3 regions of the Sporofaciens sp. JLR.KK001 genome follow, and region 1 is predicted to be linked to each of the others. Evidence: predicted binding sites of a transcription regulator. Region 1 holds the regulator's gene; each other region holds the start of a gene.
The links. The regulator Rex, encoded in region 1, represses fermentation and respiration genes when NADH is low (regulators of the CRP and FNR family bind a similar motif). The targets are predictions, from matches to a motif close to ATTGTTAANTANTTAACAAT.
Positions count from the first base shown of each region.

Region 1 (4,771 bases):
TACTCACTGCCCGGATAGAATACAAGTCCCAGTTTTTCCAACTGGAACGTTACCGTGAGATCCGCCTGAAAGGCTTCCCCCAGCACGCAGCCCGTATCCGCCGATATCCCCGACGGCAGGTCAACGGCGAATTTGACCGCCTTTGCTTCATTCATCTTCCTCAGCACATCTGCGTATTTCCCCGTGATCTTGCGGCAAAGACCCACACCAAAGACTGCGTCTATGATGATACTATATTCATCTTCTATATATTCGTTGCATATTTTGCCGCCGATTTCCTGAAACCATTCGATCTGCTGCCTTGTCTCCTGTGTACAATGGGATTCATCGCCTACAAAACAGACCCTTGCATGATATCCTTTTCGAAGGAGAAGCCTTGCGATCGCAAACCCGTCTCCTCCGTTATTCCCGGAACCGCACACAATACAGGCCTTCGTAAGATCGAACCTCTCTTCTTCCATCACCTCTACGCAGGCCCTGGCAGCGCGCTCCATCAACTTAAGCGACGGGATACCTGCCTTATGTATCGTATACTGGTCCGCCCTCTTCATCTGAGAGCCGTCTGCCAGATATCTCATCTCCCACACCTCCTGTCTCTTGCAGTAAAAAGGACGTGTAACCCTGCCTGCACGTACATGCTGTTATTACACGCCTTGATCCTTGCTATTATTTGTGTTCTTCGTTATACCGGCTGATCTTGTAGGATAGCTGCATCAAGCTCTCTGACAAGTGCACATTCTCAACAATAATGTGTTCAGGCAGGTTCAGATCTGTATGGGCAAAATTCCAGATAGCCCTCACACCGTTCTCTACCAGGATATTCGCCACCTCGATCGCCTTCTCCTTGGGTATGGTCAATGCCGCGATCTCTACTTCATTCTCACGCACAAACTCACCCAGCTCGTCTAACATCCTCACCGGAACACCTCGGATCGACACGCCCTGGAGCCTTGGGTTCACATCAAAGATCCCCTTCAGGATGAAGCCCCTCTTCTCAAATGCGGCGTAATTCGCCAACGCCTGCCCCAGATTACCAGCCCCGATGATGATCATGTGATGATCTTCTTCCAATCCTAAGATCTTGCCGATCTCTGTATATAAATACTTTACATTATATCCGTATCCCTGCTGCCCGAACCCTCCGAAATTATTAAGATCCTGCCGGATCTGGGATGCCGTCACCTTCATCCGCCTGCTCAGGTCGTTGGACGAGATACGCTCCACCCCATGTTCTAATAATTCCCCCAGATACCGGTAATATCTCGGCAGCCTGCGTATGACAGCCTGGGAAATCTCTCTTTCTTCCAAAACTACTCACCTTCCATTTCATATCTAAAATTCATTATATAGAATACCGGGATCAAAGTCAAACTTTTAGTTGTATTTTATTCTATTTTCGTTATAATGAAAACAAAAGCTAAAAGGAGGATATTATGATACTGGCATGTCATGGAATGAACAAATCCTTCGGCGACAACGTGATCGTTGCCGGAGGTTCCTTTCATATAGAAGACCACGAGAAAGCCGCCCTGGTCGGACCAAACGGCGCAGGGAAGACCACCCTTTTCAAGATGATCGTAGGGGAACTGCCCTCCGACGGCGGCGATATCACACTGACGCGCGGCAAGACTCTCGGCTACCTTGCGCAGCACCAGGAGATGGTAAGCGGCAATACGATCTACGAGGAGGTCAGGCTTGCCAAGGCAGATATCATCGCCATGGAGCAGCAGATCCGCACGATTGAGACGGAGCTTAAGCATCTTGAAGGAGATGCTCTGTCCGCACGCCTGAATACCTATCACCGCCTGACGGCGGCATTTGAACAGGAGAACGGATACGCCTGCGAGAGCGAGATCACCGGTGTATTGAAGGGGCTGGGATTTTGCGAGGATGATTTCTCCAAACCGGTAGATACCCTCTCCGGCGGTCAGAAGACCCGTGTCTCCCTGGGGAAGCTTCTTCTCACCAGACCGGATATCCTGCTTCTTGACGAGCCTACCAACCACCTGGACTTAAACTCCATCGCCTGGCTTGAGACCTATCTTCTGAACTATCCGGGTGCCGTGCTGATCGTATCCCATGACCGGTATTTCCTTGACCGCGTCGTCACCAAGGTCCTGGAGATCGAGATGGGGAAGCTTATGACTTATATGGGCAATTACAGCGAATACGCCGAGAAGAAGCGCCGGCTCAGGGAGGCGCAGCTTAAGGAATATCTGAACCAGCAGCAGGAGATCCGGCATCACGAGGCTGTGATCGAGAAGCTTCGGTCATTCAACAGGGAGAAGTCTATCAAACGGGCTGAGAGCCGCGAGAAGATGCTTGAGAAGATCACGCCGGTAGAGAAGCCGGTAGAGATGAATACAGAGATCCATCTGAATCTCGAACCCTCCCGTGAAAGCGGCAATGATGTGCTCTTTGTAGAACACCTAAGCAAAGCATTTCCCAACCAGGTATTGTTCAGGGATGTTAATTTCGAGCTTCGCCGCGGGGAGCACGTCGCCATCATCGGGGACAACGGGACCGGCAAGACTACCCTGCTTAAGATCCTGAATCAGGTCATCCCCGCGGATTCCGGAACCTTCACCCTGGGAACCAACGTTGAGATCGGCTATTACGATCAGGAGCACCACGTCCTCCACATGGAGAAGACCATCTTCGACGAGATCTCGGACGATTACCCGGATCTTACCAACACGAAGATCCGCAATATGCTTGCCGCCTTCCTCTTCACTGGGGACGACGTCTTCAAACGGATCGGGGACTTAAGCGGCGGGGAACGCGGGCGTGTTTCTCTTGCCAAGCTGATGCTCTCCAAGGCTAATTTCCTGATCTTGGACGAACCTACCAACCACCTGGATATCACCTCCAAGGAGATCCTTGAGAAGGCGCTGAACGACTATACCGGAACGCTCCTCTATGTATCCCACGACCGGTATTTTATCAACCAGACGGCTACCCGGATCCTGGATCTGGTCAACCAGACCTTCGTTAATTATATCGGCAATTATGATTATTACCTGGAGAAACGTGAAGAACTGACCGCCGTCTATGCAGGCGGAACAGAAGACGCCTCTGACTCTGTATCTTCGGAAACAGTATCCGAGTCAAAGCTTAGCTGGCAGGAGCAAAAAGAAGCGAACGCCAGAGCACGCAAACGCCAAAACGACTTGAAGAAGACGGAAGAGCGCATCACCAGGCTTGAGGAACGGGACGCAGAGATCGACGGGATGATGACACTGGAAGAAATATTTACCAATTCCGTCAGATGCCAGGAGTTGGCAGATGAGAAGGCTTCGATCGCAGAAGAGTTGGAAGTGCTGTACGAACAGTGGGAACACTTAAGTGACGTATAAAATCTTAATTGGGGACGCAGTAAAATGATGTTTTACTGCGTCCCCATATCTCTTATCCTTCTGCTTTCTTCTTCCACGGCCGTTCCTTGTCAAGCCATCCCTTTTCCTTCCAATATGCCTGATCCACAGGGTTCATCCCCTTCTGATGCATACGGCGCATGATATAGAACAGCAGCCTGGTCTTGATCCCCGGAACCACCTGATCCGTCTCTCTGGTGAGCTTCAAGGAGAGCTTGTCAACATCCTGAAGGATCTTCTCCTTGACCGGCATAGACACACCTTCCCAGCACGTTGCCGCAACTGCAGGCCCATAAGAATAGATCCTGCCTACGCCCCAGAAGAGCAGGCTCCCTTTCATATCCTTTAATGTAGACTTCATGCCTCCCCTTGCGCCCGTCGTAATACACACTGCCTGCTTGGTGAACATCCTCTCCTCCGGCCTGTGCACCATGAAACGATACCCATAGTGATCCAGCAGCGCCTTCATGGCTCCCGTCACATGCAGCACATGGACCGGCGACGTAAATACCAGCAGATCCGCCTCATCGATCATACGGGTCACCCGCTTCATATACATCAGGTAATCCGGGCATCTCTTCTCGCTCTCCGTAATGCATGCGGCGCATCCCCGGCAGAATTCCGGCATATCCTTGGGGAGAAACAATTCAATGATCTGATCCTCATTCTCCGCTATCCTCTCAATCACCAGTTTCCCAACATGATAGCTTGATCCCTGCCTTAGCGTGCCGTTAATCATCAGTATTTTCATCTTGCCTTGTTCTCCCTTCTTCTTAAATCGTACGTCCTGTCACACCTTATCTATTGACTGCAGGCATACGCCTGCTTATCTGCATTTTTTAATTATATCACATTGAAATCTTTTTCACCACATAAAAATAAATATGGAAAGCTGACTTGACATATCATCGTTTATCCCTTATAATGAAAATACGGAAAGCAAACTTTACATCATAAGTATGATTCAGGAGGAACTGCTATGAAAACCACTCAAAAGAAAGTCTACATGCTGATCACCGGCGTCCTGTTATACGGTATCGGCTTCTGTTTAAAGTGTATGCACATCTTCAACAGCAGATGGATCATTCTCTGCCTGTCCCTGATGCATTACGGCGGGATGCTCCTATCCCTTTTCGCTGTCAATTACTTCGGCACAACTTACCAATATGAGAAATATCCGGAAGAAAGCAAGCAGACGCTCATAGATCTGAACGACGAACGAACCAAGAGTATACATAATCTGGCCAAGGCGCGGACCTTCAACATTATGACCTATGTGCTGATGCTCCTTCCCGCCGTTCTGATCGACCTGAAGGCCGGCCTTGTCGGAATCATCGGCGCGGGAGCAGCACTGCTTATATTCGGCATCTCCTATGCATTCTTCCTTGCCAAATATA
Region 1 is NZ_JAYMNO010000001.1:2,151,601-2,156,371, reverse strand. It holds partial or broken gene VSQ62_RS11320 (NAD(P)H-hydrate dehydratase) at 1-551, opposite strand, end outside; gene VSQ62_RS11315 (redox-sensing transcriptional repressor Rex) at 667-1,308, opposite strand; gene abc-f (ribosomal protection-like ABC-F family protein) at 1,434-3,356, shown strand; gene VSQ62_RS11305 (flavodoxin family protein) at 3,409-4,125, opposite strand; gene VSQ62_RS11300 (hypothetical protein) at 4,354-4,771, shown strand, end outside.

Region 2 (4,771 bases), 1.1 Mb from region 1:
TATCCTATGAAGAAGATGAAAGTACCGAAAGCACAGCGTAAGGCGCAGCTTAAGGAGCTGCTTGAGATGGCGCAGCTTACGGCTTACGAGCATTATTATATTCATGAGATTTCCGGTGGTATGAAACAGAGAGTAGCGCTTCTTCGGGCGATTGCGTGTGATCCGCAGGTGCTCCTGATGGACGAGCCCCTTGGGGCGGTAGATTTCCAGATGCGGCAGATGCTCCAGATGCAGCTTGAAGAGATCCTGCAGCAGAAGAAGACTACGGCGCTGATGGTAACCCATGATGTGGATGAGTCCATATACTTAAGCGACCGTGTTGTGGTGATGTCCAGAGACCACGGGAAGATCATTGAAGACCTGAAGATCGATCTTCCAAGGCCGAGAGACCGCACGGCGCCTAAGTATCATGAGTATGTGGACCGCCTGACGGTGATCCTTAAGGATGCGTTAAGCGGCGGCGTATTTACGCAGGAGGATAAAGACCTGATGGAATTTATTCAGGGACAGAAAGGCAAGAATGAGGAGGTAGAATTCGTTGGATCAGAATGTTCATAGAAAATTTACGGACAGGCAGAACGAACTGAGACTGTATATTATAGAATTTACGGTGGATCATGGGCGGGCTTATCATATAGAGAATGATAAGGAAGCTGCGTTAGAGTACCTGCATATGACGGAAGAGGAGTATAAGGAGATCACAGACTGTCTGCTAGAGAAAGACGGTATGGTGGTGGACGAGAAGGGGAAGGTGAACTTCATCTATCCGGTATCCGCCCTTAAGACGAACCACCAGGTTACGCTTGACGACGGAAGGCAGTTTTCTGCTATGTGCGCCATCGACGCCATCGGCGCCGCGTTTACGTTCCATAAAGATACCGAGGTAAATTCGGTGAGCGCGGTGAGCGGCGAGCCGATCTATATCCGGATCAAGGATGAGAAGGTGGATGAATATGAACCAAAGACGCTGCATGCGCTGACATTTCCTCTGGGAGAATTGTCAAACTGGGCAGGGTCTTGCTGAAATGTAATGAATTTCTTCTGCAGCGGTGCAGAATTTGATCAATACGTTACGGATATGGAGCTTGACCCGGATTCAATCATTAAGGCGGACATAGAGAAGGCAGTTGAAGAGGCAAAGGCAACATTTGAAGTATAAATCTAACACAGGAGGTGTAAGAATGAAGGTAGCTTATTTATTGGAATCGGAGCATGCGAGAGAGATTCTTGAGCACATGATCATTCCCCAGATGGAAGAAGACCGTCACGGAGCAGAGGTTGCGGGCATGATGTTCTTCTTTGACAATGCTTACATGCTGGTAGAGGGATGCGATATTGCGGAGAGACTTAAGAAGCTAAGCGAGAAGACAGGCGTGCTTCTGATGGCGTGCGACAGATGCTGCTATCAAAGAGACATTGCGGACAAGCTGATCGCCCCGGCAGGGATTGGATGCTTCCCGAATGTGTACGCTGCGCTGGCTCCGGCAGGTGTAGACCAGGTAATTACGTTATAGGAGGATGGAATGATGAGAGTATTCAGCGTACCGGAGCTTTGCTGTCCGGATTGTGCTAAGAAGATCGATGCTGCATTAGAGGATGCAGGAGTGAATCATGAAGTTGATTTTGAAGGCAAGAAGGTGTCCATCTCTGACTGCGACCATTGCCAGGAAGTAACGCTTGATATCTTAAAAGAGATGGGATTTGAGGCAGAGAGGATCTCATAAGAATACCGGTATGAGAAGGCTCTGGCTGCAGTGATGCGGCCAGAGCTTATCTGATTCTCTCGATGGGATGTCTTCCGCCGATCTTCTGTGTGTTCATCCTGTACAGGGTACCGTCCAGAGAACTGCTGTTAAGGAAGGCAAGGATCGCGGCTTCATCGGGATCTAGGAAACGGATTGCAAGCCCGCAGCCAGTGCTGATCTCCCGGGGAACGGGCATGATGGTGATGTGGAAATGTTCTTTTAAACAGGCTTCTGCCGCCATGACACTGTCGGTCGTGTCGAATGCCAGGATATAATAATCTTTGGGAGAGAGCATATAGATACCGCCTTTCTTCTTTTGTCCCTGGTACCATTCTATCATGATTTGTGTAATTTGTAGCAGAAAAACAGAAGAAAATATAAAAAGTGTCAATTGACGAATTTTATATAATGTGAGAGAATATAAACAAGTATGGTGTTAAAGTAATAACAAACCCTACGACAGAAAAATCATACATAGTTGAAAGGAGTTTTACAATGATTTATTCACATGAAGTAGAAATGATGTGTCCTGTGGCTCAGGGTGCAAATCACGGACCAGCTCCGATTCCGGAAGAAGCAAAATGGGTAAAGGCAAAAGAGGTAAAGGATATCTCCGGTCTGACACATGGTGTGGGCTGGTGTGCACCGCAGCAGGGAGCCTGCAAACTCACTTTAAACGTAAAAGACGGTATTATTCAGGAAGCATTGGTGGAGACACTCGGATGTTCAGGAATGACACATTCAGCAGCTATGGCTTCAGAGATCCTTCCGGGAAAGACTATTCTGGAAGCTCTTAATACGGACCTTGTCTGTGATGCGATCAATACGGCAATGAGAGAATTATTCCTTCAGATCGTATACGGAAGAACTCAGAGCGCGTTCTCAGAGGACGGACTTCCGATCGGTGCAGGTCTGGAAGATCTCGGCAAGGGACTTCGTTCTCAGGTAGGTACTATGTATGGAACATTGGCAAAAGGTCCTCGTTATCTTGAGATGGCAGAAGGCTATGTAACAGGTGTTGCACTGGATGATAACAACGAGATTATCGGATACCAGTTCGTTAACCTTGGAAAGTTCACAGACTTTATCAAGGCAGGCGATACACCGAACGATGCATGGGAGAAGGCAAAAGGGCAGTATGGACGTGTTGCGGACGCAGCAAAGATTATTGACCCGAGAAAAGAATAGCACCGGATTGAAGGAAGTTCAATCTGTGTCCGTAAAAGTAACGAAAAAATTAGGAGGACAAGTAAATGGCTTTATTTGAATCATATGAAAGAAGAATTGATAAAATCAATGAAGTGTTAGGAAGCTATGGCATTGCTTCCATTGAAGAAGCAGAGAAGATCACGAAGGATGCCGGACTTGACGTATACAATCAGGTTAAGGGAATCCAGCCGATCTGTTTTGAGAATGCATGCTGGGCATATACAGTAGGTGCGGCGATCGCGATCAAGAAGGGATGTAAGACGGCTGCTGATGCTGCAGCAGCGATCGGGGAAGGATTACAGGCATTTTGTATTCCGGGTTCTGTGGCTGACCAGAGGAAGGTTGGACTTGGACATGGTAACTTAGGCAAGATGCTTCTCGAGGAGGAGACAGACTGTTTCGCATTCCTTGCAGGGCATGAGTCATTCGCGGCAGCAGAGGGCGCTATCGGTATCGCAGAGAAGGCTAACAAGGTTCGTAAGAAACCTCTTCGCGTTATTCTGAACGGACTTGGAAAGGATGCTGCGAAGATCATTTCCAGAATCAATGGATTTACCTATGTAGAGACAGATTATGATTATTATACAGGTGAGTTAAAAGAGGTTCAGAGGATCGCTTACTCAGACGGACTTCGTTCCAAGGTTAACTGCTACGGCGCTAATGATGTACGTGAAGGCGTTGCGATCATGCACAAGGAAGGCGTAGACGTATCTATCACAGGTAACTCTACCAACCCGACACGTTTCCAGCATCCGGTTGCAGGTACTTATAAGAAGGAATGTATCGAACAAGGCAAGAAGTATTTCTCAGTAGCATCCGGCGGCGGTACAGGACGTACGCTTCACCCGGATAACATGGCTGCAGGTCCGGCTTCTTACGGTATGACTGATACATTGGGACGTATGCATTCTGACGCACAGTTTGCAGGATCCTCATCCGTACCGGCTCACGTTGAGATGATGGGTCTGATCGGCGCAGGTAACAATCCGATGGTTGGTATGACTGTTGCGGTTGCAGTTGCGATTGAAGAAGCGGCGAAGGCAGGTAAATTTTAAGAAATAGTGTAGAATAAGGGCTATCGCTGACGTGGATTGTCGGCGGTAGCCTTAAATTTTGCCGGGTAGCACACAGGTAACACACAAGTAGCACACATGAGAGGTAGCACACAAAAATGCGTTACAAAAAAGGCATCTGCTGACTGCAAGATACCTCTTAATACGGTTTATGTAACGGTTATATCTATTTTAGAATATTGTCCGGCTAATAAAGAATAATCCCTTAAATGGCTTAATACAGTGTCCTGTACGTGCTGTAAAATAGCGTCCGTATCATAATTGAAATTCTGCTCGTCCAGTACATTGTCATTTAACAATTCCTCTGCTATCCGCTTCGCTATATTCTCACTACTCATGTTTAATTCCTTTCTCTCTGCGATATTTTGCGATTATGTAATGATATATAAAAGATAATCCTCATTTTCAATCTCTTGTACCATTCGCATAATCTCTTCTCGGTAATTCTTTTCGTCATTCATGCGCTCATTTCCTCGTCAATGACTTTCGCCGCTTTCTGAATCTTTTCTATTAGCTCTGTAACTCCGATTATAACCCACCACAAACGTTCGTTTAAATGAGTACAGTATACCACGAAAGGGAGAGAAAATCATGAGTAAATCAACCATTTTTGGATATGCGAGAATAAGCACAATGAAATAAAGAAAGCTATTGAAGCAAAGAAGCAGATACGGAAACATAGCAAGGATTTCGGGGGCAATCTGTCAGACGTGGATTGTATGAAGCTGACAGGACTTGCAAGGA
Region 2 is NZ_JAYMNO010000001.1:3,218,243-3,223,013, reverse strand. It holds gene saoA (ABC transporter ATP-binding protein SaoA) at 1-558, shown strand, start outside; partial or broken gene saoL (MerB-like organometallic lyase SaoL) at 545-1,159, shown strand; gene saoD (DsrE-related protein SaoD) at 1,182-1,514, shown strand; gene VSQ62_RS16630 (metal-binding protein) at 1,524-1,724, shown strand; gene VSQ62_RS16625 (putative Se/S carrier protein) at 1,771-2,085, opposite strand; gene VSQ62_RS16620 (iron-sulfur cluster assembly scaffold protein) at 2,241-2,933, shown strand; gene VSQ62_RS16615 (GGGtGRT protein) at 2,999-4,009, shown strand; gene VSQ62_RS16610 (hypothetical protein) at 4,177-4,365, opposite strand.
Region 2: the regulator Rex is predicted to act here: its motif matches at 2,178-2,197, upstream of VSQ62_RS16620 (iron-sulfur cluster assembly scaffold protein).

Region 3 (4,771 bases), 1.3 Mb from region 1:
AGGGTTCCGGGAGTTCTCTAGGATCAATAGTCTTGTCCGCTAGTCTTGTCTGATATGTTCGGTATGCAGGAGCATGTGAGCCTTATGTGAATTCGGTTTCTCGAAGAATTCTTCATACATTTTAAGAATGTCCGGATTCTCGTGGGAGAAGCGCAGTTCCATATTCTCATCCAGCTCATACAGATTCTTGCCTCTTTCAAACGCCAGCTCCTCGCCGTCGTGGATCGGCTGGCCGCCGCCTCCTACGCAGCCACCGGGACAGGCCATGACCTCTACGAAGTCATAGTGCACTTCCCCAGACTCGATCTTGTTAAGAAGGGCCCTCGTGTTGCCAAGTCCGCTGACTACTGCAGTCCTGACTTTAATGTCGTCGATGGCGAATTCCGCCTCCTGAACGCCGTTATTTTCATTGAATCCGCTGCTTCGTACCGCCTTGAATGCATCAGCCGGAGGATTCTCCTTCTTGATGATATAGTAGGCGCTTCGGAGGGCCGCCTCCATAACGCCGCCCGTAGCGCCGAAGATCACGCCGGCTCCGGTACCGTCATGCATCGGACGGTCGCTCTCGATATCCTCAAGCGTCTCAGGACGGATGTGTGCGGAGCGGATCATCTTAACCAATTCTCTGGTGGTGATGACCACATCGATATCGTGTCCGGCATATTCTTCATAGAACAGTTCCATCTCGCGCTCGGCTTTTTTTGCTACGCAAGGCATTACGGATATGGTAAATATCTTGTCGGGGCTTACTCCAAGCTTCTGTGCAAAATATGTCTTCATCGCCGCTCCGAACATCTGCTGCGGAGATTTGGCTGTGGACAGATATTTCACAAGGTGAGGGAACTGGCTCTTGATGAAACGGATCCATCCAGGACAGCAGGATGTGAACATAGGCCGGTCTTTAAGCTCTCCGTCTGTGAAGCGGGAAACGAATTCGTGCCCTTCCTCCATGATGGTGAGGTCTGCTGAAAATACGGTATCGAATACATAATCGACACCCATCCTCTTGAGTGCGTCCATGATCTTGCCGATGGTAGCTTTTTCCGGTGCAAGGCCGATCTGCTCACCCCATGCGGCGCGGACGGCCGGGGCAACCTGTGCGACAACGATCTTATCCTTATCGGCAAGAGCTTTCCATACTTTGCCGGTGTCGCTTCGCTCATGGAGTGCGCCTACCGGGCAATGGGTGATACACTGTCCGCATAAGGAACAGTCAGACTCTTCGATGGTCTTATGGCCGGCTACATTGACTGTAGTGCGGGAGCCGGTTCCCTCCAGATCCCAGATATTCAACCCCTGTACCTTGTCGCAGACCTGAATACAGCGCATACATTTGATACATTTGGCTGAGTCGCGGATAAGCGGGAAATGTTTGTCCCAAGGCTGATGCTCCAGCTCTCGTTTGAACGGGATCTCCAGAATATCCAGGTCATTGGCAATCTTCTGGAGACTGCAGTTGCCGCTTCTTGGGCAGGTGACGCACAGGCAGTCATGCTGCGACAGGATAAGCTCTACCGTGTTCCGTCGGTGGTTTCTTACCTTCGGACTGTTCGTATAGACGACCATGCCTTCTTCGGCTACATTGTTACATGCGGTGATCAGCCGTTCTTTTCCTTCTAGTTCTACGACACACACACGGCAGGCTGCGATCTCATTGATTCCTTTCAGATAGCAAAGGCTTGGAATCGTGATTCCGTTCTGATCGGCAGCTTCCATGATTGTGGTATTTTCTTTTACTGAAATCTGTTTTCCGTCTATTGTAAGATTTACCATAATTTCTCTCTGCCTCCTTTGAATATTCCATATCCGAAATGATCGCACCGTAAGCAGCGGTTTGCTTCCTGTATTGCTTCTTTCTCTGTCATGCAGTTTTCCACACCTTCAAAGTCGCAGACTCTGATTCCGGCTTCGCGTTCCGTAAGATTGACGCGGCCGCACGGAGTTCTGTCGTCGATATTCGGGATCGGTACTTCAACATCACTGGTGATAATATGATGATAACCAAGATATTCATCAATATTTGCCGCGACCACCTTCGCTCCGGCGATCGCTTTGATCACGGTGGCAGGGCCGCTTGCACTGTCTCCTCCGGCAAATACACCCGGCATGTCCTTAAAGGCTCCGGTGCTGGTGGTGACAATCTTGCCGCGGGCTACCGGAACTCCGGCGTCCTCGAAATGTTTCGTCTCAATATTCTGGCCGATCGCAATGATCAGAACGTCGCATGGGATATAGATATTCTCTTCTCCGGTAGGCCGGATGCTTGCGCGTCCATCTCGGATCGCGCTTACCATCTGCGGAGTCACATAGATGCCTTTTACATGATTATTCTCGTCTACGTCAATGGAAGCAGGGGCTTTTAGTGTCTGCATCTCGATACCTTCAGCGATCGCTCCTTCGATCTCATCGTAGAGGGCCGTCATATCTGCAATCCTTCTGCGGTAAACGATGCTGACCTTCTTAGCGCCCAGACGCTTGGCGGTACGCACGGCATCCATGGATACGTTGCCGCCTCCGATCACGGCGACTTCCTTGCCGGTCAGGTCCATAATCTTGTTCATTCCCACATCTCTTAAGAATTCTACTGCGGGAAGTACGCCAGCGGCATCTTCACCTTCTATTCCCAATTTCTTGTCGGTGCTCGCGCCGACGGCGATGAGTACCGCGTCATACTCCTTCTGGATCTCCTGGATCGTAATGTCTGTTCCGACCTTCACCCCGTATCTGACTTCTACGCCGGTCTTTAAGATGCTGTTGATATCGTCATCCAGCCGGTCTTTCGGCAGCCGGTAATTAGGGATACCGTAGCGCAGCATTCCCCCAAGCTTCGGAAGCATCTCGTATACGGTGGTCTGATGTCCCATAAGCTGCAGATAATAAGCTGCGCTTAAGCCGCACGGGCCGCCGCCCAGAACCGCCACCTTCTTGCCGGTGCTCGCGGCACATGCCGGAGGTTCGACCTCTCCTGCGAAATCTGCCGCCACGCGCTTAAGGCCGCGGATGTTGATGGCATCGTCTACCATATTTCTGCGGCATCTTGCCTCGCAGGGGTGCTCGCAGATGAAGCCGCAGGTTGTAGGGAACGGATTGTCCTTGCGGATCAGGCGTATAGCATCCGCGTACCTTCCGTCCCTGACCAGCGCGATATAACCCGGGATATCCACACGGGCGGGGCACAAGGATACACAGGGTACCGGCTGGCTGTATGTACAGATACATCGTCCTCTCTCAATATGTTCAATGTAGTCGTCCCGGTATCCGATCAGTCCCTTATACACCATATTGGCAGCCTCATAACCGATCGCGCAGTCTGCGGACTCCATAACGGACACGGCTGTCTTCTCCATAATATCCAGGGTTTCCATGGTTGCTTTCCCGTCAAGGACATCCTTGATCAAGTGGTTAAGCTGGCCAAGCCCGATTCGGCACGGCACACATTTGCCGCAGGTCTGTGCATGACATAACTCCAAAAATGCCCTCGCCATATCTACCGGGCATAATCCCGGCGGACTGGATTCGATCCGACGTTCCAAATCTTTGTAAAGACCTTCTATCACGATGTCAGCCCGGCTTGGAGAGTCAATCTCTAATCTACTCATTTTACGTTCATTCCTCCTTTTTGTATAAAATATTATGAATAATTACAATTATTATAACATTTGTTTGAGGATTTGTAAGTAGTTTTATATTAAAAAGCATTCTCAAAATCAAGAAATATTGGTATAATGTTACATAATTAAAAAGATTCTATTATTACGGAGTTTATAAGCATGGATATGATTTTGGGAGCTTAATGGGACGCATCCGAAGAGAAGGAAGAAAAATGCTGGAGCTGCAGCGCGCAGTAAGGCGCATACTCCGCAGGAGCAAAAGCCGCCTGCCGCCAGGAAAATCTCTGGGGCAGGTTCAGACTAAGATATTGGTATATAGTCAGGTGCAGTTAAATTCATAACTGCACCTGATACTTATCAGCCATTAAAAATATTAATTCAACCGCCCGTATCTCTTCGTGACCGTGCGTATCTCTTCCTTCAATTCTTCCGTCAGATCTTCCTTCTTAAGCCGCCATCTCCAGTTATTTCCAACCGTGGAAGGCTTATTCATCCGGCAGCTGTTGTCAAGCCCCATGTAATCCTGGATAGGAATGATACAGGTCTTGGCGTTGCTCCGCATTACCAGGGAGATGAAGGACTTGTATAACTGGTCCTTGGGAGTATAGTGGTCGCACATGTAATCCCTTGCTGCCTTCTGTTCCTCCGGCGTAATGGTATCAAACCATCCAACGATCGTCTCATTGTCATGGGTTCCGGTATATGCGACACTGTTCTCCGGATAATTATGGGGCAGATAGTCGTTGGCAGAGCCGGTATCTCTTGAGTCAAAAGCGAATTCCAGGACTTTCATCCCCGGGAAGCCGGTCTCGCGGACCAGCCAGCGGACGGAATCCGTCACGTAGCCAAGATCCTCGGCGATCACCTCATGACGGCCCAGATGCTGCTCCATGCACTGGAACAGTTCGATGCCGGGACCCTTCTCCCAGTGTCCGTTGGCTGCCGTCTTCTCTCCGTATGGAATAGAGTAATATTCATCGAATCCCCGGAAATGATCGATCCTAAGTACATCATACATCTGGAAGCAGTATGCCAGACGGGAGATCCACCATTCATAATTGGTATCACGGTGATATTCCCAGCGGTAGAGCGGATTGCCCCAGAGCTGACCGTCGGCAGAGAATCCGTCCGGCGGGCAGCCTGCCACTGCGAGAGGTACA
Region 3 is NZ_JAYMNO010000001.1:3,450,193-3,454,963, reverse strand. It holds gene VSQ62_RS17700 ([FeFe] hydrogenase, group A) at 40-1,773, opposite strand; gene VSQ62_RS17695 (NAD(P)-binding protein) at 1,767-3,599, opposite strand; gene malQ (4-alpha-glucanotransferase) at 3,985-4,771, opposite strand, start outside.
Region 3: the regulator Rex is predicted to act here: its motif matches at 3,725-3,744, upstream of VSQ62_RS17695 (NAD(P)-binding protein).